DNA from 4 places in the [Clostridium] scindens ATCC 35704 genome. Region 2 is predicted to be linked to each of the others. Evidence: predicted binding sites of a transcription regulator. Region 2 holds the regulator's gene; each other region holds the start of a gene.
What was found. Region 2 encodes Rex, which represses fermentation and respiration genes when NADH is low (regulators of the CRP and FNR family bind a similar motif). Its sites were predicted from a motif close to ATTGTTAANTANTTAACAAT; they were not measured.
Positions count from the first base shown of each region.

Region 1: the regulator Rex is predicted to act here: its motif matches at 4,198-4,217, upstream of HDCHBGLK_RS15580 (4Fe-4S dicluster domain-containing protein).
Region 3: the regulator Rex is predicted to act here: its motif matches at 5,087-5,106, upstream of rsxC (electron transport complex subunit RsxC).
Region 4: the regulator Rex is predicted to act here: its motif matches at 4,549-4,568, upstream of adhE (bifunctional acetaldehyde-CoA/alcohol dehydrogenase).

Region 1 is NZ_CP036170.1:3,021,011-3,026,822, forward strand. Features, by position in the region: gene alaS (alanine--tRNA ligase) at 1-2,514, opposite strand, end outside; gene HDCHBGLK_RS15580 (4Fe-4S dicluster domain-containing protein) at 2,636-4,147, opposite strand; gene HDCHBGLK_RS15585 (homocysteine S-methyltransferase family protein) at 4,283-5,812, opposite strand, start outside.
Region 2 is NZ_CP036170.1:2,877,347-2,883,158, reverse strand. Features, by position in the region: gene alr (alanine racemase) at 1-189, opposite strand, end outside; gene HDCHBGLK_RS14765 (bifunctional ADP-dependent NAD(P)H-hydrate dehydratase/NAD(P)H-hydrate epimerase) at 173-1,690, opposite strand; gene HDCHBGLK_RS14760 (redox-sensing transcriptional repressor Rex) at 1,781-2,425, opposite strand; gene abc-f (ribosomal protection-like ABC-F family protein) at 2,553-4,469, shown strand; gene HDCHBGLK_RS14750 (alpha/beta fold hydrolase) at 4,487-5,185, opposite strand; gene HDCHBGLK_RS14745 (flavodoxin family protein) at 5,182-5,812, opposite strand, start outside.
Region 3 is NZ_CP036170.1:3,124,206-3,130,017, forward strand. Features, by position in the region: gene HDCHBGLK_RS16090 (RnfABCDGE type electron transport complex subunit B) at 1-760, opposite strand, end outside; gene rsxA (electron transport complex subunit RsxA) at 774-1,349, opposite strand; gene rsxE (electron transport complex subunit RsxE) at 1,363-2,088, opposite strand; gene HDCHBGLK_RS16105 (RnfABCDGE type electron transport complex subunit G) at 2,101-2,679, opposite strand; gene HDCHBGLK_RS16110 (RnfABCDGE type electron transport complex subunit D) at 2,679-3,560, opposite strand; gene rsxC (electron transport complex subunit RsxC) at 3,662-4,984, opposite strand; gene rpsA (30S ribosomal protein S1) at 5,166-5,812, opposite strand, start outside.
Region 4 is NZ_CP036170.1:479,871-485,682, forward strand. Features, by position in the region: gene HDCHBGLK_RS02455 (cell wall hydrolase) at 1-736, shown strand, start outside; gene HDCHBGLK_RS02460 (aminoglycoside phosphotransferase family protein) at 810-1,565, opposite strand; gene adhE (bifunctional acetaldehyde-CoA/alcohol dehydrogenase) at 1,878-4,493, opposite strand; gene HDCHBGLK_RS02470 ([FeFe] hydrogenase, group A) at 4,698-5,812, opposite strand, start outside.

The DNA.
Region 1 (5,812 bases), 140 kb from region 2:
AATTGCCTTAATAAGGTTTCCTGCATGGGCTCCCTTGTCGATGGCTCCCTTAGTAGCTGTGGCCATCAGGCTTACTTTTCCGTCGGTTGCTGACGCGATCACGATGATGCCTTCGCCTAGTTTTTTCTTCAGCTGGTCTCCAAGGTCGCGCAGGCCATTCATGTCCACATCCTCCACCTTTGTCGCAAGGAGTTTGACGCCTTTGACCTCTACGACCTGGTCCATCACATCTCCCATGGCATCCTGGGCAAGCTTGCTCTTTAAACTCTCCACCTCGCTGTGGAGCGCTTTATTTTCCGCCTGAAGATGGGAAATCTTATCTGTCAGTTTATCCGGGGCGGCCTTTAACAGTTTCGCTGCCTCGTGAAGTTTCTCTTCCAGTTCGTCATAATATTTTAAAAGTCCTTTGGATGTCAATGCCTCAATCCTTCGAACGCCTGCTGCGACACCTGTCTCGGAAAGAATCTTGAAGGCAGTAATGACGCCTGTATTCGCCACATGTGTGCCGCCGCAGAATTCGATGGAAAAGTCTCCCATGCTTACCACGCGGACGATGCTGCCGTATTTCTCTCCGAAAAGCGCAGCCGCGCCAGTCTTTTTCGCCTCCTCGATGGGCATGTTCTGAACCTTTACGTTCAGGCAGTTCATGATCTGCTCATTAACGATTGCTTCCACCTTCTTTAATTCTTCCTCCGTAAGGGCAGAAAAATGCGTAAAGTCAAAACGCAGCCTGTCCGCATTGACGGAGGATCCGGCCTGCTCTACATGATTGCCCAGGACCATGCGCAGCGCCTTGTGAAGAAGATGGGTCGCGCTGTGGTTATTGGCAGAAAGCATCCGGTTATCCGTATCCACTTCCAGCGCTGCTTTGTCTCCAACCTTTATCATGCCCTTTGATACATGGCCGATATGGCCGAATTTGCCGCCCATAAGCTTTACCACATCCTCCACGATGAATTCGCCGTCCGCGGTGCGGATGATTCCCTTATCCGCCTCCTGGCCGCCGCTGGTGGCATAGAACGGGGTCTTCTCCACAAAGATAGTTCCCCGCTCGCCATCCGAAAGCGCGTCTACCAGTTCCGTATCCGTGGCGAGCACCGTAACTTCGGACTCATAAGAAAGATTGTCATAGCCGACGAATTCCGTGGTAATGCTAGGATCGATGGACTCGTATACCGTCACGTCCGCCCCCATATAGTTGGTGACTTCACGGGCCTCGCGGGCTGTCTTCCTCTGGATTTCCATGGCTTCTTTGAAGCCTTTTTCATCGACAGACATTCCCTTCTCTTCCAAGATCTCCTTCGTCAGATCCAGCGGGAATCCGTAGGTATCATAAAGTTTGAACGCATTCTGGCCATCCAGGGTCTTTTCCCCCTTTTTCTCTGTCTCCGCCACCATATCGGACAGAATGGACAGTCCCTGATCAATGGTCTTGTTAAACTGCTCTTCTTCCTTGGCAATTACCTTGAAGATAAATTCCTTTTTCTCTTCCAGTTCGGGATATCCATCCTTGGAGCCTTCAATCACATTCTGTGCCAGTTCAACCAAGAACTCTCCCGGAATGTCAAGCAGCCTTCCGTGCCTGCAGGCACGCCTCAGGAGACGCCTTAGCACATATCCACGGCCCTCGTTGGAAGGCATGATTCCGTCAGAGATCATAAAGGTTACGGAACGGATATGGTCGGTGATGACACGCAGGGAGACATCCGTCTCTTCATCCCTGCCATATTCGGCATGGGCCAGTCGGCAGACATGATCCCTTAAGGCTTTCATGGTGTCAATGTCGAACATGGAGTCTACTTCCTGCACGATACAGGCCAGACGTTCCAGCCCCATACCGGTATCTATATTCTTCTGTTCCAATTCCGTGTAATTGTTATTGCCATCATTGTCGAACTGCGTAAAGACATTGTTCCAGATCTCCATATAACGGTCGCATTCGCAGCCCACCGTACAGTCAGGGCTGCCGCAGCCATATTTTTCCCCTCTGTCATAGTATACTTCGGAACATGGTCCGCAGGGGCCTGAGCCATGCTCCCAGAAATTATCTTCCTTTCCGAACCGGAAGATTCTCTCGGCCGGGATTCCAATGTCCTTATTCCAGATCTCCCATGCCTCATCATCATCCAGATACACGGAGGGATAGAGCCTGTCCGGATCCAGTCCGACGACATCCGTAAGGAATTCCCACGTCCAGCGGATAGACTCCTTCTTAAAGTAATCTCCGAACGAAAAGTTCCCAAGCATCTCAAAAAACGTGCCATGACGGGCCGTCTTTCCTACATTCTCAATGTCCCCGGTGCGGATGCACTTCTGGCAAGTGGTCACCCGCTTGCTCGGCGGAATCTCTTGTCCGGTAAAATATGGCTTCAGCGGCGCCATGCCTGAGTTGATCAGCAACAGACTCTTATCATTGTGGGGCACCAGCGAAAAACTTTTCATTGCCAGATGTCCCTTGCTCTCGAAAAATTCAAGAAACATCTTTCTTAATTCATTTACTCCGTATTTCTGCATAACTTCCTCCTGCTTTCTAATTCAATATATGGTTCATATCCTTGTAATGCAACGGTATGGCTAAGTTTTAATTATAAAGAGAAGCAGGCGGTTTGTCAACGCTCCGCCTGCTTCTTTATTCTTACTTTAATTCAATTTCTTCTAATTCTTTGGACGGTATTTTCTTCGATGAGCCGGCCACGAATTCCTTTACCTTCTTCTGAGCCTTCGCCACCTGGAGGTTGGTTCCGGCTCCCGCGACACAGCCGCCCGGGCATCCCATGCCTTCGATCAGGCATCCATTCATCTTGCCTGCCTTTGCAAGAGCCAGGATCTTCTTACACTCGGCAAGCCCTTCCGCATGCTCGATATTAACGTCCACACCGGGATAGTATTCGTTGATGCATTTTTCAATGGCCTCTGCAACGCCCCCGGCCACCGCGTATCCTCTTCCTGCTCCGGTGGCATCATGGAAGGAGGATTCTGCCTCGTATTCTTTGAGGTCGATATCCTTGGCATCGAACATGGCCTGCAGTTCTTCGAAGGTCACCACGAAGTCCACGTCGCTTCGGACGCTTCTTCGCATTGCCTCCAGTTTCTTGGCCGCGCATGGCCCGATGAATACCACCCGCGCGTTCGGGTGTTCCTTTTTGATGGTCCGGGCAGTGGCTACCATCGGCGTCAACTCCTGGGATACTTGGTCGATCAGATCCGGGAACTGCTTTTTCGCCAGCATTGCCCAGGATGGGCAGCAGGACGTAAGCAGGAACGGAAGTTCTCCGGTACTAACCTTATTCACATAATGATGAGCCTCGGCTATCGCCCCGATGTCCGCCCCCAGCGCTACCTCATACACTTCGCAGAAGCCCAGTTCGTGAAGGGCGGCCTTTAAGTTCCTTGGCGTGATGTTGTCCCCGAATTGCCCGTAGAACGCAGGCGCGATCTCGGCCACGATCTTGTCCCCTTCCGTCAATGCCCTTGCCAGCTGGAATACCTGGGACTTGTCAGAAATGGCTCCAAATGGACAACTGACCATGCACATTCCACAGGAAACACATTTGTCATTATTGATATGGGCGCGTCCCATGTTGTCCGACTCGATGGCTCCTACGCCGCAGGCCTTCTGACAGGGACGTTCTTTCTTTGATATGGCATCGTAGGGACAGACGGACTTGCACTTTCCGCACTTGATGCATTTATCCTGATCTATGTAGGATTTCCCCCCTACCATGGAAATCGCGTCTTTGGGGCAGACCTCTATACAGGGATGGGCGAGGCAGCCCTTGCACATGTTGCTGACCTCGTACCCTCGTTCCTCGCAGGCCTCGCAGGCAGAAGGAATTACCTGCATAAGCGGGGGCTCATAATATTTGTCGGATATATTGCTGGCCTCCACGCCGGCGGTCAGGTGTACTGGCTTATTCTCCGGGCGCAGGGATAGTCCCATGGCAAGCCGGAGACGCTCGCGCACGACCGCACGGGCGCGGTAGACGCTCTCTCTGTATTTCTGTGTCTCTTCATTTACCATCTTATATGGAATGGCTTCCATATCGTCATTCAGCGTGTCAGCGTTGGCTTTAAATCCAAGCCTTGCCACTTCCTCGAATACTCTTCTTCTTAATCTTCTGACGGTCGTATCGATTCCTCTCATCATAAGCCGAACTCCCTCCTAAACTTTCGTAGATTCAGGTAATACTATAATTAATTGACAAAAAAATGTCAATACGTTTTCATGTTCAGGATTCCATACAATCTTACAAAATTTTACAGCATGAATATCTTGTTCTGGCTATTCATGCCCGAAAAAGCGCTGGGCATAATAGACGGACTGCATGGCGTCCTTGCCATAGAAGTCCGCTCCGATCATATCCGCATAATCCTGGTTCAGCACGGCTCCGCCAACCATGACTTTACAGTCCGGCTTATGCTTCCGCAGCAGCCGGATCGTCTCTTCCATGCTGGTCACAGTGGTGGTCATAAGGGCGCTTAAGCCCACCAGGCTTACCTCTTCCTTGATGGCCGTCTCCACGATCGTCTTAGGGGGGACATCCTTTCCCAGATCAATCACATCAAAACTATAGTTTTCCAGCAGCACCTTCACGATATTCTTGCCAATATCATGGATGTCTCCCTTGACTGTGGCCAGAATGATCTTATCCTTTTTCTCCATATCCCCGCCGCTTTTCGCCAGTTCGTCTTTTAACACCGCAAAGGCGATCTTGGCTGCATCCGCGCTCATCAGAAGTTGCGGAAGGAAGATGGTTCCCTTCTCGAATCCTTTTCCCACGACGTCCAGGGCCGGAATCAGATACTGGTTGATAATGGAAAGCGGCTCCTGCTCTTTTAGAAGCGTCCGCGTCGCATGGTGCGCTTCTTCCTTGAGACCCTTTTCAATGGCCTCCTTAAGGGTCATCCTGGAACCTGAGGATGCCGCAGGAGGTACAGGCTGGCTTCCATACTGGCGGATATAAGCCTCGCAGTTGCTGTCATAGTTCATAAGCGCCAAGAAGGAATAGTAGGAACGCATCATATCCTCTGAGGAGGGATTGATGATCCCCGCGCTCAGCCCGTTCTGCATGGCCATGGTATAAAAGTTGGAATTGATCGCAGGCCGGTACGGAAGCCCAAAGGATATGTTGGATACGCCCAGAACCGTGCGGACGCCGTAAGCCTCCCTGACGCCCTTTAAGGCATCCAGGGTCACTTTCGCTCCTTCCGGCTCCGAACTGATGGTCATGGCAAGCACGTCAATCACGATATCCTTCTTGTCTATCCCGTACTTTCCGGCCTCTTCAATGATCTTTCCTGCTACCTTGACTCTGCCTTCTGCTGTCTGGGGAATACCATCCTCGTCAATGGTAAGGCCGATCACTACGCCGCCATACTTCCGAATCAGCGGGAATACCTCATCCATAGATTCCTTCTTCCCGTTGACGGAATTTACCATAGGCTTTCCATTGTAGATCCGCATGGCAGTTTCCATAGCCTTTGCGTCAACGGTATCAATCTGGAGCGGCAGGCTGGTCACGCTTTGGAGCTGTGTCACTACCTCCTGCATCATGGCAGCCTCGTCGATATCCGGCAGCCCCACATTCACGTCTAATATGTGGGCGCCCTTATCCTGCTGCGTGATTCCTTCCTTCAGGATATAATCCAGATCATGATCCTTTAGCGCCTGCTTGAACTTCTTCTTCCCGGTAGGATTGATCCGCTCTCCGATGATGACCGGCTTCTCTCCCAGCATGACCGCCTTCCCGTAAGAAGATACGATGGTCAGATCTTTGTGGGATGGAAGGATAACGGACAGTCCTTTCGTTCT
Region 2 (5,812 bases):
CGCATAGCCCCACAAATATTCCTTGCCCTCCAGCATCCTTGCGATCTGCAGTGCGCCATGGCCATATCCATCCGTCTTGATGACGGAAATCATCTGCACTCCTTCTTTGATGTTCTTCTTCATCATCTCCATATTATATTCTATTGCATCCAAGTCCACCCTTGCACAGATTCTAGTATAATTGTTCATAATTTTTTTCCTCCTGTTCCTTAAATGCTTCACTTAAATATTCTATTAAATCTCCCGCCATCACGCTGTAGCTGCCCTTTTCCCGACGGGCCAGATCCCCTGCCCGGCCGTGCAGGTAGGTCCCCAGGATCCCTGCCTCCTGGCAGTCCATCCCCTGGGCCATAAGCCCGGCCACGATGCCAGCCAGCACATCTCCTGCGCCTGCCTTCGCCATGGAAGCGTTGCCGGAGCGGTTGATATAGGCGCGTTCCCCGGGGGATGCCACCACGGTGCTGGAGTCCTTTAAAACGCAGGTTATATGGTGCTTTTCTGTAAACTCCTTTAGGATCTCCATCCTGCGGCTTTTCAGTTCTAAAACGCTGATGCCCGTAAGCCGGGACATCTCCTTCATATGAGGCGTGATAATCAAATGATCATGGGGAATCCGGTCCATATATTTCCTGTGCTCCGCGATCAGATTCAGGCCGTCCGCGTCGATCAGGCATGGGACGCTTAGATTTTCCAGCGCCGTCTTCAGTATTTTCTTAGACTTTTCACTGGTTCCCATCCCTGAGCCGATACATACCGTATCTGCCCATTTCAGCAGGCGGATAAGTTCTCCCTCGTCAAAAAAGTCGTAGGTCTTAACAATCGCCTCCGGAAGAAGCTCCTGCAGGATGATTCGGTTATCTTCGGGCGTATAGATCTGTACCAGCCCTGCCCCTGCCTTATAAGCCGCCTTTGCATTCAGGTAGGCAGCCCCTGACATGCCCTTGCTCCCGGCTATGATCAGCAGTCTGCCATACATTCCTTTGTTAGAATCTTCCATTCTTCTAGGCAGCAGTTTCCGGAATTCCTCCGGTTCATAAGTATAAGCCACGCCTATATCGGCTACGGTCTTATCCGTATCTATTCCGATATCTGCCACGATGACCTTGCCGGCGTATCCTTTTCCCGGATACAGGCCAAGTCCCACCTTTTCCATCTGGAATGTCACAGTAATATCCGCCTGAAATGCCACTCCCAATATGCATCCTTCATCCGCAGAAACGCCGGATGGGATATCCACAGCGAATTTAATGGCATTCGCCTCGTTCATCTGGCGGATAACCTTGAGATAGCGTCCAATGATTTCCCTGCCAAGCCCGACTCCGAAAATAGCATCTATTATGATACTATATTCGCCAGGCTTATACTCGTTGCAGATATCGGCGCCTGTTTCTTTTAATAGCCGCATCTGGCTCCTGGTCTCTTCCGTGCGGTGGGATTCATTTCCCACAAAGCAGACGGTTACGGGGTATCCCTTCTGGTTCAGAAGACGCGCGATGGCGAATCCGTCGCCGCCATTATTTCCCGAGCCGCATACGATGCAGGGCCTGCTTAGATCCAACCTTTGCGCTTCCATTACTTCCACGCATTTTAAGGCTGCTCGTTCCATCAGTTCCATTGATGGAACTCCCAGTTCCTGCATGGTATACTGATCTGCCATCTTCATCTGCCGGCTGCTGGCCAGATATCTCATTCCATCACCTCCATCAATAATTGAACATATAAAAGAACGTGTAAAGACCAGCCTGTCTGCACATGCCTGTCATTACACGTTTTCGTCTTGCTATTTCTTATGTTCTTCGTTATATCTGCTGATATTGTAGGATAACTGCATAAGACTTTCTGATAAGTGGACGTTTTCCACAATGACATACTCCGGCAGATTCAGGTCTGTGTGCGCAAAGTTCCAGATTGCACGCACGCCATTCTCCACCAGCATGTTCGCCACTTCAATCGCTTTATCCTTTGGAATCGTCAGCACGGCAATCTCTACGTCATTGTCCTGTACGAAAGTCTTCAGCCCGTCCATCATACGGATCGGCACGCCTCTGATGGATACGCCTTCCAGTCTCGGATTCACATCGAAGATTCCTTTCAATATGAATCCACGCTTTTCAAATGCCGCGTAGTTGGCCAATGCCTGTCCCAGATTACCCGCTCCGATAATGATAATATTATGGTCTTCTTCCAATCCCAGAATCTTGCCTATCTCTGTATATAAATACTTTACGTTGTAGCCATAGCCCTGTTGTCCGAATCCACCAAAGTTGTTAAGATCTTGACGAATCTGAGATGCAGTAACTTTCATCCGCTTGCTTAAATCATTCGAGGAGATACGCTCCACACCATTTTCGAGTAATTCGCCTAAATATCTGTAGTATCTTGGCAGCCTGCGAATCACCGCCTGAGAAATCCCTCTATCTTCCACTCATATTCACCTTCCCATTTTGTTCTAAGAATCATTATATAGAATTGTGGTTGCAAAGTCAAACTTTTAGTTGTATTTTGTCCTATTTTCGATATAATGGAAACGGATGCGTATGAAGGAGGATATTATGATATTAGCATGTCACGGGATCAATAAATCCTTCGGCGAAGAGGTAATCGTGGCCGATGGATCTTTTCATATAGAGGATAATGAGAAGGCTGCCCTGGTCGGTCCAAACGGCGCCGGGAAGTCCACTCTCTTAAAAATAATCGTAGGGGAACTGCCGTCTGACGGCGGGGATGTCATCCTTACCAAAGGCAAAAGCCTGGGCTATCTGGCCCAGCATCAGGAGATGATGAGCGGCAACAGCATATACGAAGAAGTCCGGCTTGCAAAGGCAGATATCATTGCAATGGAAAAGCAGATCCGCACTATAGAACTGGAACTGAAGCATCTAAGCGGCGACGCCCTGGATTCCCGCCTTGAGACGTATAACCGTCTTATGGCGGCTTTCGAGCGCGCGAACGGTTATGCCTATGAAAGCGAGATCACCGGAGTTCTCAAAGGACTCGGCTTTATGGAAAGCGACTTTAAGAAGCCAGTGGATACCTTGTCCGGAGGGCAGAAAACCCGGGTTTCTTTAGGCAAGCTCCTGCTGACCCGTCCCGATATCCTGTTATTGGACGAGCCAACCAACCACCTGGATCTGAATTCCATCGCATGGCTTGAGACCTATCTGCTGAACTACCCGGGCGCCGTACTGATCGTGTCCCACGACCGGTATTTCCTGAACCGGGTCGTAACCAAGGTTCTGGAGATTGAGCAGGGAAAACTGATGACCTATCTGGGCAATTACAGCGAATATGCCCAGAAAAAAGAGCAGATCCGGGATGCGCAGCTAAAGGAATACCTGAACCAGCAGCAGGCAATCAAGCACCAGGAAGCCGTCATTGAGAAACTCCGCTCTTTCAACCGGGAGAAATCCATCCGGCGGGCAGAAAGCCGGGAAAAAATGCTGGAAAAAATGAAGCCGGTAGAAAAGCCGGTGGAGGCAAGCACGGAAATCCACCTGACGCTGGAGCCATCCTGTACCAGCGGCAATGACGTACTAAACGTCGAGCACTTAAGCAAGTCCTTTCCTTCCCAGCCCTTGTTCTCGGATGTAAGTTTCGAGATCAAGCGCGGAGAGCACGTTGCCATTATCGGAGATAACGGTACCGGCAAGACAACCTTGCTTAAGATACTGAATCAGGTCCTTGCGGCCGACAGCGGCACATTTACCCTGGGCACCAATGTAAATGTGGGATATTATGACCAGGAGCACCATGTACTCCATATGGAAAAGAGCATATTCGATGAAATATCCGACGACTACCCTACGTTGACCAACACGGAGATACGCAATGTCCTGGCTGCATTTCTATTCACCGGAGACGACGTATTCAAACGTATCGGCGATCTGAGCGGCGGGGAAAGGGGCAGGGTCTCCCTTGCGAAGCTGATGCTCTCGGAGGCCAACTTCCTGATCCTGGATGAGCCTACCAACCATCTGGACATCGTTTCCAAGGAAATTCTGGAACGGGCATTGAATGATTATACCGGAACGGTGCTGTACGTGTCCCATGACCGGTATTTTATCAATCAGACTGCCACCAGAATCTTGGATCTTGTCAACCGGACCTTTGTCAATTACATCGGCAATTATGATTATTATCTGGAAAAAAAGGACGAATTGACAGCCGCCTACGCTGGCGATCCTGACGCGGATGCCGCTGCGGCCAAAGAAACTGTATCCGAAGCCAAATTAAGCTGGCAGGAGCAAAAAGAAGCCCAGGCAAAGGAACGCAAGCGCCAGAATGAATTGAAAAAGACAGAGGAGCGCATCACGCTGCTGGAAGAGCGGGACGGCGAGATCGACTCCCTGATGATGCAAGAAGAGATCTTCACCAATTCCGTCAAATGCCAGGAACTGGCCTCAGAAAAGGCCAGGATCGCTGGGGAATTGGAGGAACTCTACCAGAAATGGGAAGAACTTGCGGAATAAAGCAGAATACGGTTTGCTCAAACAATAGAATCACAATTTCTTAGAAAGCGGCTGACTGCCCGGTTGAACTCTTCCGGGTTCTTAGCCGCTATAAAATGATCTCCTTTTATTCTTACAAGCCTGGCATTTGGCAGGCTTTCACAAATCAGCAAAGAGTGGCTGTCCTTAATCATATCATTTTCCCCTACGATCACCAGGGTTCTGGCTTTCACTTCTTTTAACTGCCGTGGACTTAGATCAGGCTGGGTCGTCATAAGCCCCAGCATCTCGGCCTTCTGCCTGGATCTATGATGAAACCTGCCAAAAAAGGATGTGATCTTATACCCCAGGACGATCGGAATCTGCACGCTTGGCTTTACGCCCGCAGGGCAGAGATTGGCTCCATTAAGAATCAGGCTCTCCACTTTTCCCGGATACCTGAGCGCAAAAGCGAGCGCGATATTGCCGCCGTCGCTGAATCCCAAGAGATGCGCCTTTTCCATCCCCTGTTCTTCCATAAATCCGTTCAAATCTTCTGCAAACTGCCTGATTGTAAAAGGCTTCTCTCCTCGCGGCGATTTTCCGTGGCCTCTGGTATCAATTGCAATGACTCTGTAATCTTTTGAAAAATATTCCATCTGATGCTTAAAATAAGTCCCGTCTTCTCCATTGCCATGAAGCATTATCAACGGCTCCCCATCCCCTGCCTTTTCATAATAAAGTCTGATATCCATCATTCTTCCACCTGCTGGCCAGTCTTGTTCTTCCATGGCCTTTCCTTGGCAAGCCATCCCTTTTCTTCCCAATACTTCTGGTCAGCCGGATTGTTTCCATCCCGAACCACCTTGCGCATGATATAGAATAAAATCTTTGTCTTAAGCCCCGGCTTTACAGCGGCTGGCTCTCTGTGTATTTTTAGGGCAAGCTTCCGGATATTTTCCGTCACCTGATCCTTTGCCGCCTGTTCCATATGTTCAAAGCCGGAGGTTCCCACCTTGACTCCAAGGGTGTAAATTCTGCCTACGCCCCAATACAGCAGGCTGTCTTTGATATCTTTAAGCGCAGACCTTATGCCGCCTCCGGCAGCCGTAACGATGCAGATAGCCTGCTTGCCAAACATGGATGCTTCCGGGCGGTGAATCATGCACCGGTATCCATAATGATCCAGCAGAGCCTTCATCGCGCCGGATACGTGCATCACATATACCGGAGAAGTAAATATAAGCAGATCCGCCTCGTCGATCATTCTGGTAAACCGCTTCATGTACATAAGATAGTCCAGGCATCTCGTCTCGCTCTTCCGGATGCAGGCAGCGCATCCCCGGCAGAATTCCGGCATGTCTTTGGGAAGGAACAGTTCTGTG
Region 3 (5,812 bases), 250 kb from region 2:
CGCACGCGCCGCAGTTCGTACATTTCTCAGGATCAATATGCGCAATATTGTCTACCACTTTGACCGCGTCAAACTCGCAGACCTTCTCGCACATCTTGCATCCGATGCATCCCACTGAGCATGCCTTCATGACATCCTTGCCCTTATCCTTGGAACTGCACTGTACCAGATGCTTCTGGTCGTACGGAACCAGTTCGATCAGATGCTTCGGACATACGGCGATACACTTGCCGCAGGCCTTGCACGCTTCTTTATCTACCACGGCAACGCCGTCTACCACATGAATCGCATCGAACGGACATGCCTTTACGCAGCTTCCTTCTCCAAGACATCCATAATTACAAGCCTTCGGTCCGCCGTCCTGCATCATGTTTGCCATAATACAGTCTCCCAGCCCGTGATACTCGTATTCCTGCTGTGCCTTGTCACAAGTACCCGCGCATTTAACGAATGCAACCTGGTGAACCTGTTCTCCTGCTTCCTGGCCCATAATCTCGCCAATCTTTGCAGCCACCGGAGCGCCTCCTACCGGACATCCGCCAATCTCTGCCTCGCCTTTGACGATCGCCGCAGCCAGTCCGGAGCATCCTGCGTAGCCGCAGCCGCCGCAGTTATTCCCTGGAAGAACGCCGAGGATTGCCTCTTCTCTTTCATCTACTTCTACTGCAAATTTCTTACCTGCAATTCCAAGGAACACACCAATGAATAATCCGGTGCCGCCTACGATTGCAGCAGCAATAATAATACCTGTTATACTCATAGCCTGCTCCCTCCTATATCAGTCCTGAGAATCCAAAGAACGCGATAGCCATAAGGCTTGCCGTGATCAGCACAATCGGGGTTCCCTGGAAAGACTCAGTCACATCGTTGTATTCCATCTTCTCGCGAAGACCTGCCAGGATAACGATCGCAAGCGCGAATCCGGCAGATGTTCCAATACCGTTGATTACGCCCTGGGCAATCGAATATTCCTTCTGTACATTTGTAAGCGCAACGCCGAGTACCGCGCAGTTGGTCGTGATCAAAGGCAGATACACGCCCAGCGCATTATATAAGGCCGGCATGGCTTTCTTTAAAAACATTTCTACAAACTGAACCAGCGCCGCAATAACCAGAATAAATACGATAGTCTGCAGATATTCGAAATGCAGCGGTATCAGTATAAACTTATAAATCAGTCCTGCAATAAAGGACGCGATCGTAATAACGAAGATAACTGCGCCACCCATGCCGGATGCAGTCTCAACCTTTTTGGAAACGCCAAGGAATGGACAGATACCCAGGAACTGGCTGAGTACGACGTTATTAACAAGAGCTGATCCTATTGCAATAATCAATAATTCTTTCATCTATGTACTCCTCCTACTCTTCGTTTCCTGTCGGGAAGACCTTCCCACTGCATGCGCCGTTGCTGCATGAAGCGCATCCTTCTGCACATGACGCTGCCTCTGTAACTTTCTTACCCTTCTTGGCCGCGTTATTCTTCACCTTGTTCTGAAGGGCTGTCAGTCCTGCAAGCACAAGGAAAGCGCCAGGCGCAAGGATAAAGATCGTAACCGGGACATAGCCGGCCTTGCCAGCCGCTTCGTCAGCCAGTGGAATCAGCTGGTATCCGAAGATCTTGCCGGATCCGATCAATTCACGCACGATACCGATCGCTGTAAGGCCTACCGTGAATCCAAGGCCCATGCCAATGCCGTCAAAGATGGACGGCAGAACCGGATTCTTGGAAGCGTAGCTCTCCGCACGTCCCAGGATAATACAGTTAACAACAATCAAAGGAATGTAGATTCCCAAAGCATCATAAAGGCTTGGAACAAAACCTTCCAGCAAGAATTGTACAATTGTTACGAATGATGCCACGACTACGATGAACGCCGGGATTCTCAGGGAATCCGGTATAATCTTGCGCAGCATGGCGATCAGCATATTAGATAATACTAATACGACTGTTGTAGAAAGACCCATACCCAGGCCATTGATAGCGGATGTTGTTACGGCAAGCGTAGGACACATGCCCAGCATCAGGACGAAGGTAGGATTCTCTTTTACTAAACCGTTATAAACTCTTTCGGTACATCTATTCATCTTAACTACCTCCTAAAACGCATTCTGGTAATAGCCTAAGGCAGCGTTTACCGCTCCGGTTACCGCTCTTGATGTGATCGTCGCTCCGCTCAACGCATCAATCGGCTCTCCGTCCCCGCCGTCTTTGGATACTACAAATTTTTCAGCCTGTTTTCCCTGGTACTGCTCATAGAAAGCCGGCTCCGTCGCTCTCATTCCAAGGCCTGCGGTCTCACTGATAGACAGAATGGAGATTCCGTTGATCGTGCCATCGGCTGTTATGCCGACCGTGATCTTGATGTCGCCGCCATAGCCTTCTTTATCTGTAGCGGTTACGACATAGCCTTCCTCTCCTACTGTGCAGACTTCATCAATGGTCGCCTTGACGCCCAGATCTTTGATTGCCTTGTCGGCAGCCTTCTGATCTACGTCAACAAGCTCGAAATCATTTACATCTGCATCCGGAAATACTTGCTGCCATGCTTCTTTCTTGGCAGCATCCTGTGCCTGAGCGATAGGCTCCTTCGTGATCTCATAGACCGCGCCCAGGCAGATTCCTGCAATTAAAGTAATTAAAGTCAGAATGACTGTATTCTTAATAATCTTATTCATTATTTCTCTCCTCCTTTACCAAATGGTTTTGGAAGAGTAACCCTTTCAATCAACGGTACAAAAAGGTTACTGATGATGATTGCGTAAGATACGCCTTCCGCAGAGCCGCCAAAGAGACGGAACAATCCTGTCAGAATACCCAGCAGAACTCCGTATACATACTGCCCTTTCTTCGTAATCGGCGATGTGACATAATCAGTAGCCATGAACCATGCGCCAAGCATCAGTCCGCCTCCGCACAGGTGAGCGGTAATGTACTGAGGATCGAAGAATCCCACGCCAGCCTTAGTGAAGTGGCCAAAAATGCCTACGAAGATCACGAATGTGACAATATAGGTTCCCGGAATCCGAAGATCGATGACTCCCATAAGGATCAGGAAGATTGCTCCGATAATAATAGCAATGACAGAAGTCTCGCCGATGGTTCCTGGAATCTTTCCTATCAGCATATTCATCGTATCAACGGTCTCGCCGTCTTTCAGAAGCGCTAATGGAGTCGGCCCGCTGACGCCGTCATAGATAAACTTCGTCATTGGTCCTGTAAATGAAATCAGCAGGAAGCATCTTGCTCCAAGAGCCGGGTTCATGAAGTTCTGTCCCAGTCCTCCGAAAAGCTGCTTTACGATCAGGATGCCGAATACGCTTCCTAATGCGCCCATCCACCATGGCGCGGATGCAGGCATATTAAGTCCCAGCAGCAAGCCGGTTACGACAGCACTGAAATCATTGATCGTAACCTTCTTATGCATTAATTTTTCATATATGTATTCAGTCAGAACTGCGGATATGGTCGTGCTAAGCAGCATGACAAGGGCCGGCAGTCCAAAGTTCCATACACCAAAGGCAGAAGCCGGCAGCAGTGCAATGGTTACCATAAGCATGATATTGCCTGTGGTAACTTTGGAACGTATGTGTGGTGAAGATGACACTTTCAATTTGTTTTCACTCACGTTTGTTCACCTCTTCCTCTTTTCTCTCTTATTTATTTTTTCTTCTTGCGGTTTGCCATCGCAATCTTTCTCATTGAGCCAATTGCTTGTTTCAACTGACGTTTTGCAGGACATACGAAACTGCAAGAACCACATTCCATACATTCCAGGCCTTCATGCGAAGTAAACGCCTCCTCATCGTGGTGTTCCGCGTAATCTGCAAGCCTTGACGGAATCAGCCTGCTCGGACAGGCATCTACGCAGCGTCCGCAGTTGATACATGCGGAAGGCTCGAACTGTGCCACTTCATCTTTGGTAAATCCAAGAATGGATGACGAAGTCTTTGTAACCGGCACATCCAGCGTAAACATGGCAAAGCCCATCATTGGTCCGCCTGAAATCAGTTTTTCCGGCTCAGTCTTGAATCCGCCTGCAGCCTCTACCAATTCTGCCTGGTTCATTCCGAACGGAACCCTGAAGTTGCCTGGCTCATTCACTGCATCGCCGCTGACGGTAACCACACGCTCCATAGACGGCTTTCCTTCTACTACTGCCTGATAGATGCTCACCATCGTCGCAACGTTGTCTACAACGCATCCTGCGTCTGCCGGAAGCATGGCTGAGTTAATTGCCCTGCCTGTAGTTGCATAGATGAGCTGACGCTCGCCGCCCTGCGGATACTTGGTTTTAAGCGCAAGTACTTCCATGCGCGGCTCGTCTTTCGTCAATTCTTTTAATTTTTCAATACAATCTGGTTTATTATCTTCTACGCCAAAAATGCCCTTCGCATTATCAAATAGCTTCAGGACAATCTTCATTCCGCCCACAAGCTTCTCGGGCGTTTCCATAATAGTTCTGTAGTCTGCCGTGATATACGGCTCGCATTCCGCGCAGTTTGCAATAATATAATCAATCTTCTCTGGTTCTTTTGGTGACAGTTTTACTCTTGTCGGGAAGCCTGCGCCACCCATGCCAACAACTCCGGCATTTCCGATGATATTAAGTATCTCTTCCTTGCTCATCTCATCCAGAGGTTTAACGGCAGGATACTCAACTTCCTCATATTCACCGTCATTCTCGATTACGATACTGTTAACGGTTCCTCCTGTCGGATTCAAATGTGGTGCGATCGCTTTCACTGTACCTGAAACCGATGCATAGATAGGTGCGGACACGAATCCTCCGGCTTCTGCTATCATCTGGCCCTTTAAGACACGTTCGCCAACAGCCACAACCGGGTTCGCCGGTGCACCGATGTGCTGGGAAACTGGATACACCAAATCCCCTTTGGGTTTTACTTCGACAATCGCCTTGTCTTTTGCCAGGCTTTTGCCGTCATCCGGGTGGATGCCACCCTTAAATGTTAACAATGCCATCCCTTTTTCCTTCCTTCCTTTTTACTCTTTATATACTATACATGAAAATGCCCAGTTTATCCAGTGGATATCGGGCAAATTTTTGTATATTTCCACGAACATCTTGTCGAATTTTTAACACATAAAAGATAGAGGCCACCGGGCCTCTATCTCCTATCTTCTATTATGTTCGACCTTTTGCCTATTCTGCTGAATCCTCTTCTGCAACTTCTTCCACGCTTTCTGTGCCCGGCTGTGCCTTCTCTTCATTCGCCGGCTCTAACGCTTTCATGCTCAGGCTGATTTTTTTCTCAGACTCGTTCAGATCTACGATCTTCGCCGTGATCACCTGGCCTACGGACAATACGTCTGATGGCTTATCTACATGAGCCTTGGAAATCTGAGAAACATGTAGCAGGGCGTCCACGCCTGGCGCTAACTCTACAAACGCGCCAAAGTCTGTCATCCTTGCTACCTTTCCTTCGATGACTTTGCCTACCGCGAAATCATCCGCAGCATTCGCCCACGGATTCGTCTCCGGGAACTTCAGGCTCAAAGCGATCTTCGTATCATTGATATCCTTGATCAGAACCTCTACCTTCTCGCCAACCTGGAATACCTTCTTTGGATTCTCAACGCGTCCCCAGGACATCTCAGAGATATGAAGCAGTCCGTCAACTCCGCCAAGATCAATAAACGCTCCGAAGTCTGTTACATTCTTAACAGTCCCTTCCATTCTGTCTCCAACCTGAAGCCTTGCAAATAACTCTTTCTGTTTCTCAGCGCGCTCAGCCACAAGAAGCTGTCTTCTATCGCCGATTACCCGGTTTCTTCTAGGGTTAAATTCGC
Region 4 (5,812 bases), 1.3 Mb from region 2:
GATCTTATTCTCTTCTCAAAATATGGCCGATTTTCTTAACAAAGCAGAATATGTAACAACGATAAGCGAATATGACAGATCCATGCTGGACGAGTTGCGCGATGTGCGTATCAGCGTCGAAGAAAAGCAGTCGGATCTGGAGAGCAAGCAGCAAGAACTTGCTTCATTGCAGGAAAACCTGGAGGCAAAGAAGAATGAACTGAATTCCAAGATCTCATCTACCTCCGGACAGCTGGATGATTATAAATCACAGCTGGAACGCGCAAAGGCCGCCGAGGAAGCCAGCAAAGTGGCACAGAACAATGATATTTCCGGCTCCATTACGCCTCCTGCCAATAATGGTAACAGTAACAACAGCAGCAATTCGAATTCCAACTCTGGTCAGATAGACGCTAACACCAGTGATGTTGCTTTATTTGCTGCTCTTCTTGAGTGCGAATCCGGCAGTTACGACGGCATGCTTGCCGTTGCAACGGTTATTATGAACAGGGTTGCAAGCCCCAGTTATCCCAATTCGATACGCGGCGTAATCTATCAGCCGGGCCAGTTCGGCCCAACCTGGAATGGCAGTCTGAACAGGGTTCTGGCAAGAGGGCCTTCCTCAACAGCCTATTCTGTCGCCCAGGCGGCTTTAGGCGGCGCACGACACTCTGCCGTCATCAATTGCTATTCTTTTAATGGCGCGGCATGGACTGATGTACCGGGAGTCGTGATCGGTGGAAATGTTTTTTATTAGAATTTTCATGGACATATTATGAAGGATTAAATCAAAGGGCATTACTATAGTGAAATAGTAATGCCCTTTTTGTCTATTGATAATCCATCACATCAATCCATTTCATCAGGAAATCTTTCTCCAGCTCATTGTCTTTCTCCAATTGCGAAGCTGCTACGATCGGAAGCCACTGCTGCACGTACTGTCTGGCGGTGTCGCTCTTCTTGCAGAATAGGTTCAGGTACAGATCTGCCGCTTCCTGATCCTTAAGCGCGAACAGAAGATATGTCATTGCCGCATCGGCGCTTGCATTTCCCTGGGTGGCATGTGCCCAGTCAACAACCGTCATCTTCCCGTTCTTTCCTACGAGCACATTGCTGGGATTGAAATCTCCGTGACATAGCTTCGTATGCTTTGGCATGCTTTCCAACCGGGTCAGAAGTTCATATCTCTGAGTAGCATCCAGTTCTTTCAAGCCGTTGATCTGCCTTGCAAGCTTATCCTTCAACTTGTTCAGCAGTGGCGCTTTCTTCTCATGTACCTTCAACTGCAGATCCACGAAATCAGACATGTATTTCTCCAGATTGTCATGGTCGACTTTCATCATCTCTTCCAGCGTCTTGCCATCCTTGTATTCGATGACCAGCGACCACTTCCTGTCGATCTGGGTCACTTCTTTTAACTTTGGTATATCTAAGCCAGTCTCTTCTACCCTTACCGTATTCAAAGCCTCGTTAAAGACTGCTGACTTCGGATGGAAGGTCTCAAATACTTTGACAATGCTATTATCGCATTTATAAACCTCTTTGTAAGGACGTTTTAATATCAGATTACCTTGCTCCAGTTTCATAAGCCATACCTCCTTGTAGTATTTGCCGTTCATTTTTTTGATGGCTTAATTATACACCAGCAGGAAGCATTTGAAAAGAGTTATTTGATATTTTTTTAACTTATTTTTTTATTATATTTTTATTGTTATATATTTAACATATCCGGCAAATTACGTACAAAAAGGGGCGGGTTCTGCACGGGATATGAGCCTTCCGATCGGGCAGAACGCCGGATATATTAATGGATTGGAAAACAGTAAGGGAATTCTTTAATGTAGTTATCAAGACGCAGCAAGAGCACAGCGAACTGCTGCGCTCTTGCTCTTTGATTCTTATTTTCCGTAGTAGCATTTCAGGTAGATTTCCTTGATCTCTTTCATCAGAGGATATCTTGGGTTGGCGCCTGTACACTGATCGTTGAAGGCCTGCTCAACCATGTCATCCAATGTATCAAGGAAGTACTTCTCGTCTACGCCGTAGTCTTTGATCGTCTTCTTGATTCCAATCGTATCTTTTAATTCTTCCAGTTTCTTACAGAAGTTATCGAATACTTCCTGGTCATCCTTTCCCTGGCATCCTGCGAATCGTCCTAGTTCTGCATATCTGGCCTGCGCATGCGGATACTGGTACTGAGAGAATGTTCCCATCTTGGTTGGAACTTCCGCTGCGTTGTATTTCATTACCTCTGTTAGAATTACTGCGTTTGCAACGCCGTGTGGCAGATGATGGAATGCGCCAAGCTTATGGGCCATAGAGTGGTTCAGTCCCAGGAATGCGTTGGCAAATGCCATACCAGCCATGCAGGAAGCATTGGCCATCTTCTCTCTTGCCTCAGGGTCATTGGCTCCATTTTCATATGCAGATGGCAAGTAGTCGAATACTGCCTTTACCGCCTTCATTGCAAGTCCGTCTGTATAGTCGGTTGCCATGATAGATACATATGCCTCGATGGCATGTGTCATGACATCGATACCGGATGCGCTGGTCAGTCCTTTTGGCTGGGTCATCATGTTATCTACGTCTACAATTGCCATGTTTGGAAGCAGCTCGTAGTCAGCGATCGGCCATTTTACCCCTGTCTCTGCGTCTGTAATAATTGCAAATGGCGTAACTTCGGAACCTGTTCCTGAAGATGTAGGGATTGCCACGAAGTATGCCTTCTCGCCCATCTTCGGGAAGGTATATACTCTCTTTCGGATATCCATGAAGTCCATAGCCATATCTTCGAAGTTTGCTTCCGGATGCTCATACATCAGCCACATAATCTTGGCAGCATCCATTGCTGAGCCTCCGCCAAGTGCTATGATGGTGTCTGGCTCGAAAGCCCTCATCTGGTCAGTACCCTTCTGGGCGCACTGTAATGTCGGGTCTGGAGCAACCTCATAGAAGCATGTATGCTGGATTCCCATTTCATCCAGTTTTTCTTCAATTGGAGCAACATAGCCATTCTTATATAAGAAGGAATCCGTTACGATGAATGCTTTCTTCTTATTCATAACTGTTCCAAGTTCATCAAGCGCAACAGGCATACAGCCTTTCTTAAAGTATACCTTCTCAGGTGTTCTAAACCACAGCATGTTTTCTCTCCTCTCAGCAACCGTCTTAATATTGATTAAGTGTTTTACTCCTACGTTCTCTGATACGGAGTTTCCTCCCCAGGAACCGCAGCCAAGGGTAAGAGATGGAGCCAACTTGAAGTTATACAGGTCGCCGATACCGCCCTGGGAAGATGGCGTATTGATTAAGATACGGCAGGTCTTCATTGCTTCGGCATGTTTTGCGATCTTCTCCTTCTGCGCCGGATGTACATACAGAGAAGCCGTATGTCCGTATCCGCCGTCCGCAACCAGCTGCTCTGCTTTTGCAAGCGCCTCATCGAAAGTCTTTGCCCTGTACATTCCAAGTACCGGAGACAGTTTCTCATGTGCAAACTCTTCGGATATGTCAACAGATTCTACCTCTCCGATCAGGATCTTCGTATCTTCCGGAACGTTAACGCCTGCCATCTTCGCAATCTCATATGCGGATTTACCAGGAATCTTGCTGTTCAGAGCGCCATTGATGATGATGGTCTTGCGTACCTTATCTAATTCTTCGCCTTTCTTAAGGAAATAGCATCCGCGGTATGCAAATTCTTTCTTTACTTCATCGTATATGCTGTCGAGGACGGTTACTGACTGCTCGGAGGCGCAGATCATACCGTTGTCAAATGTCTTGGAGTGGATGATGGAACTTACTGCCATCTTAATATCTGCCGTGTCATCAATAATAACAGGAGTATTTCCAGGTCCTACGCCGAGTGCCGGCTTTCCTGCGGAATATGCTGACTTAACCATTCCAGGACCGCCTGTGGCAAGCGTGATATCTGCATCTTTCATTACTGTATTTGTAAGTTCCAGGGATGGAACATCAATCCAGCCAATGATTCCTTCCGGAGCGCCTGCCTTTACAGCAGCGTCCAGCACGATCTTGGCTGCGGCAATCGTACATGCCTTTGCAGCTGGGTGCGGGCTTATGATGATTGCATTTCTTGTCTTCAGACAAATCAAAGTCTTAAATATTGCTGTTGATGTAGGGTTGGTCGTAGGGATGACCGCTGCCACCAGTCCGATTGGCTCTGCAATCTTCTTAATTCCATATGCAGCATCTTCTTCCAGCACGCCGCATGTCTTTGTGTTCTTGTATGCATTGTAGATATACTCAGCCGCATAGTGGTTCTTGATCACCTTATCTTCCACAATTCCGCGTCCGGTCTCTTCCACTGCCTGCTTTGCAAGCGGAATACGCATCTTGTTTGCTGCCATCGCTGCCTCGTAGAAGATCTTGTCTACCTGCTCCTGATTGTATGTAGCAAATACTTTCTGAGCCTCCCTCATCGCCTTCATTTTGGCTTCGAGGGCCTCTACGTTGTCAATGATTTCTGGTACTACTTCCTTCTTCTTAGCCATCTTGATTATCCTCCCTGTGAATGTGTATTCTTCATTACAGCTCATAGTATACGAAATTGTTAATTATTTGTCAATAGGTAATTGATATTTTTTTAACAATTATTTCAAGTTCACATATTCTCCACCAAAAAAGCGGCTCACATGCGGCCAATGTCCTTTCTATCTGACATCAGCCACATGGGCCGCGCTTTCTATCGCTGGATTCTATTCTTTTCTATGCTCAGTATGCAGCAGCATGTGCGCCTTATGGGAATTTGGCTTCTCAAGATATTCATCATATATTCGGATGATGTCCCGATTCTCATGGGAGAACCGAACATTCGCGCCTGCATCCAGCATATACAGATTCTTTCCTCTGTCGTATGCCCTCTCTTCTCCATCGTGGATCGGCTGCCCGCCGCCGCCAACACAGCCTCCCGGACATGCCATGACTTCCACGAAGTCATAATGGACTTCTTCCCGCTCGATCCGCTTCAGCAAAACTCTGGTATTTGCCAGGCCGCTTACCACGGCGGTCTTCACTGTAATATCATCTATCGTGAAATCAGCCTCTACCACGCCGTTATTCTCCTGGAATCCAGGACTTCTGACAACCCGGAACGCATCTACATCCGGATTCTCGCTCTTAAGCAGGTAGTATGCGGAGCGAAGAGCCGCTTCCATTACGCCGCCCGTAGCGCCGAAGATCACGCCTGCGCCTGAGCCTTCCCGCATAGGCGTGTCGCTTTTAATATCTTCCAGCGTATCCGGACTTATATGGGCAGAACGGATCATTTTGATCAATTCCCTGGTAGTGATCACCGCGTCAACGTCATGGCCCGCGTATTCGCCGTAGAACAATTCCATCTCCCGCTCATCCTTCTTGGCTACGCAAGGCATGACAGAGACTGTATAGATCTGTTCCGGGGATACGCCTATTTTTTCTGCAAAATAGGTCTTCATAATGGCGCCAAACATCTGCTGAGGGGATTTTGCCGTTGACAGATACTTCACCATATGCGGGAACTGGGACTTTACGAAGCGTACCCAGCCCGGACAGCAGGAGGTGAACATGGGACGATCCTTCAGTTCGCCTGATGTAAACCGCTTCAAGAACTCTGTTGCCTCTTCCATAATCGTCAGATCCGCGGAAAATGCCGTATCAAATGCATAGTCTACTCCCATTCTCTTGAGCGCGTCCAGAATCTTTCCTACCGTTGCTTCTTCCGGATCAAGGTTCAATCCTTCGCTCCAGGCAGTCCGCACCGCAGGGGCTACCTGTGCGATCACGATCTTATCCGGATTGGCGATGGCATTCCATACCTTCTCCGTATCGTCCC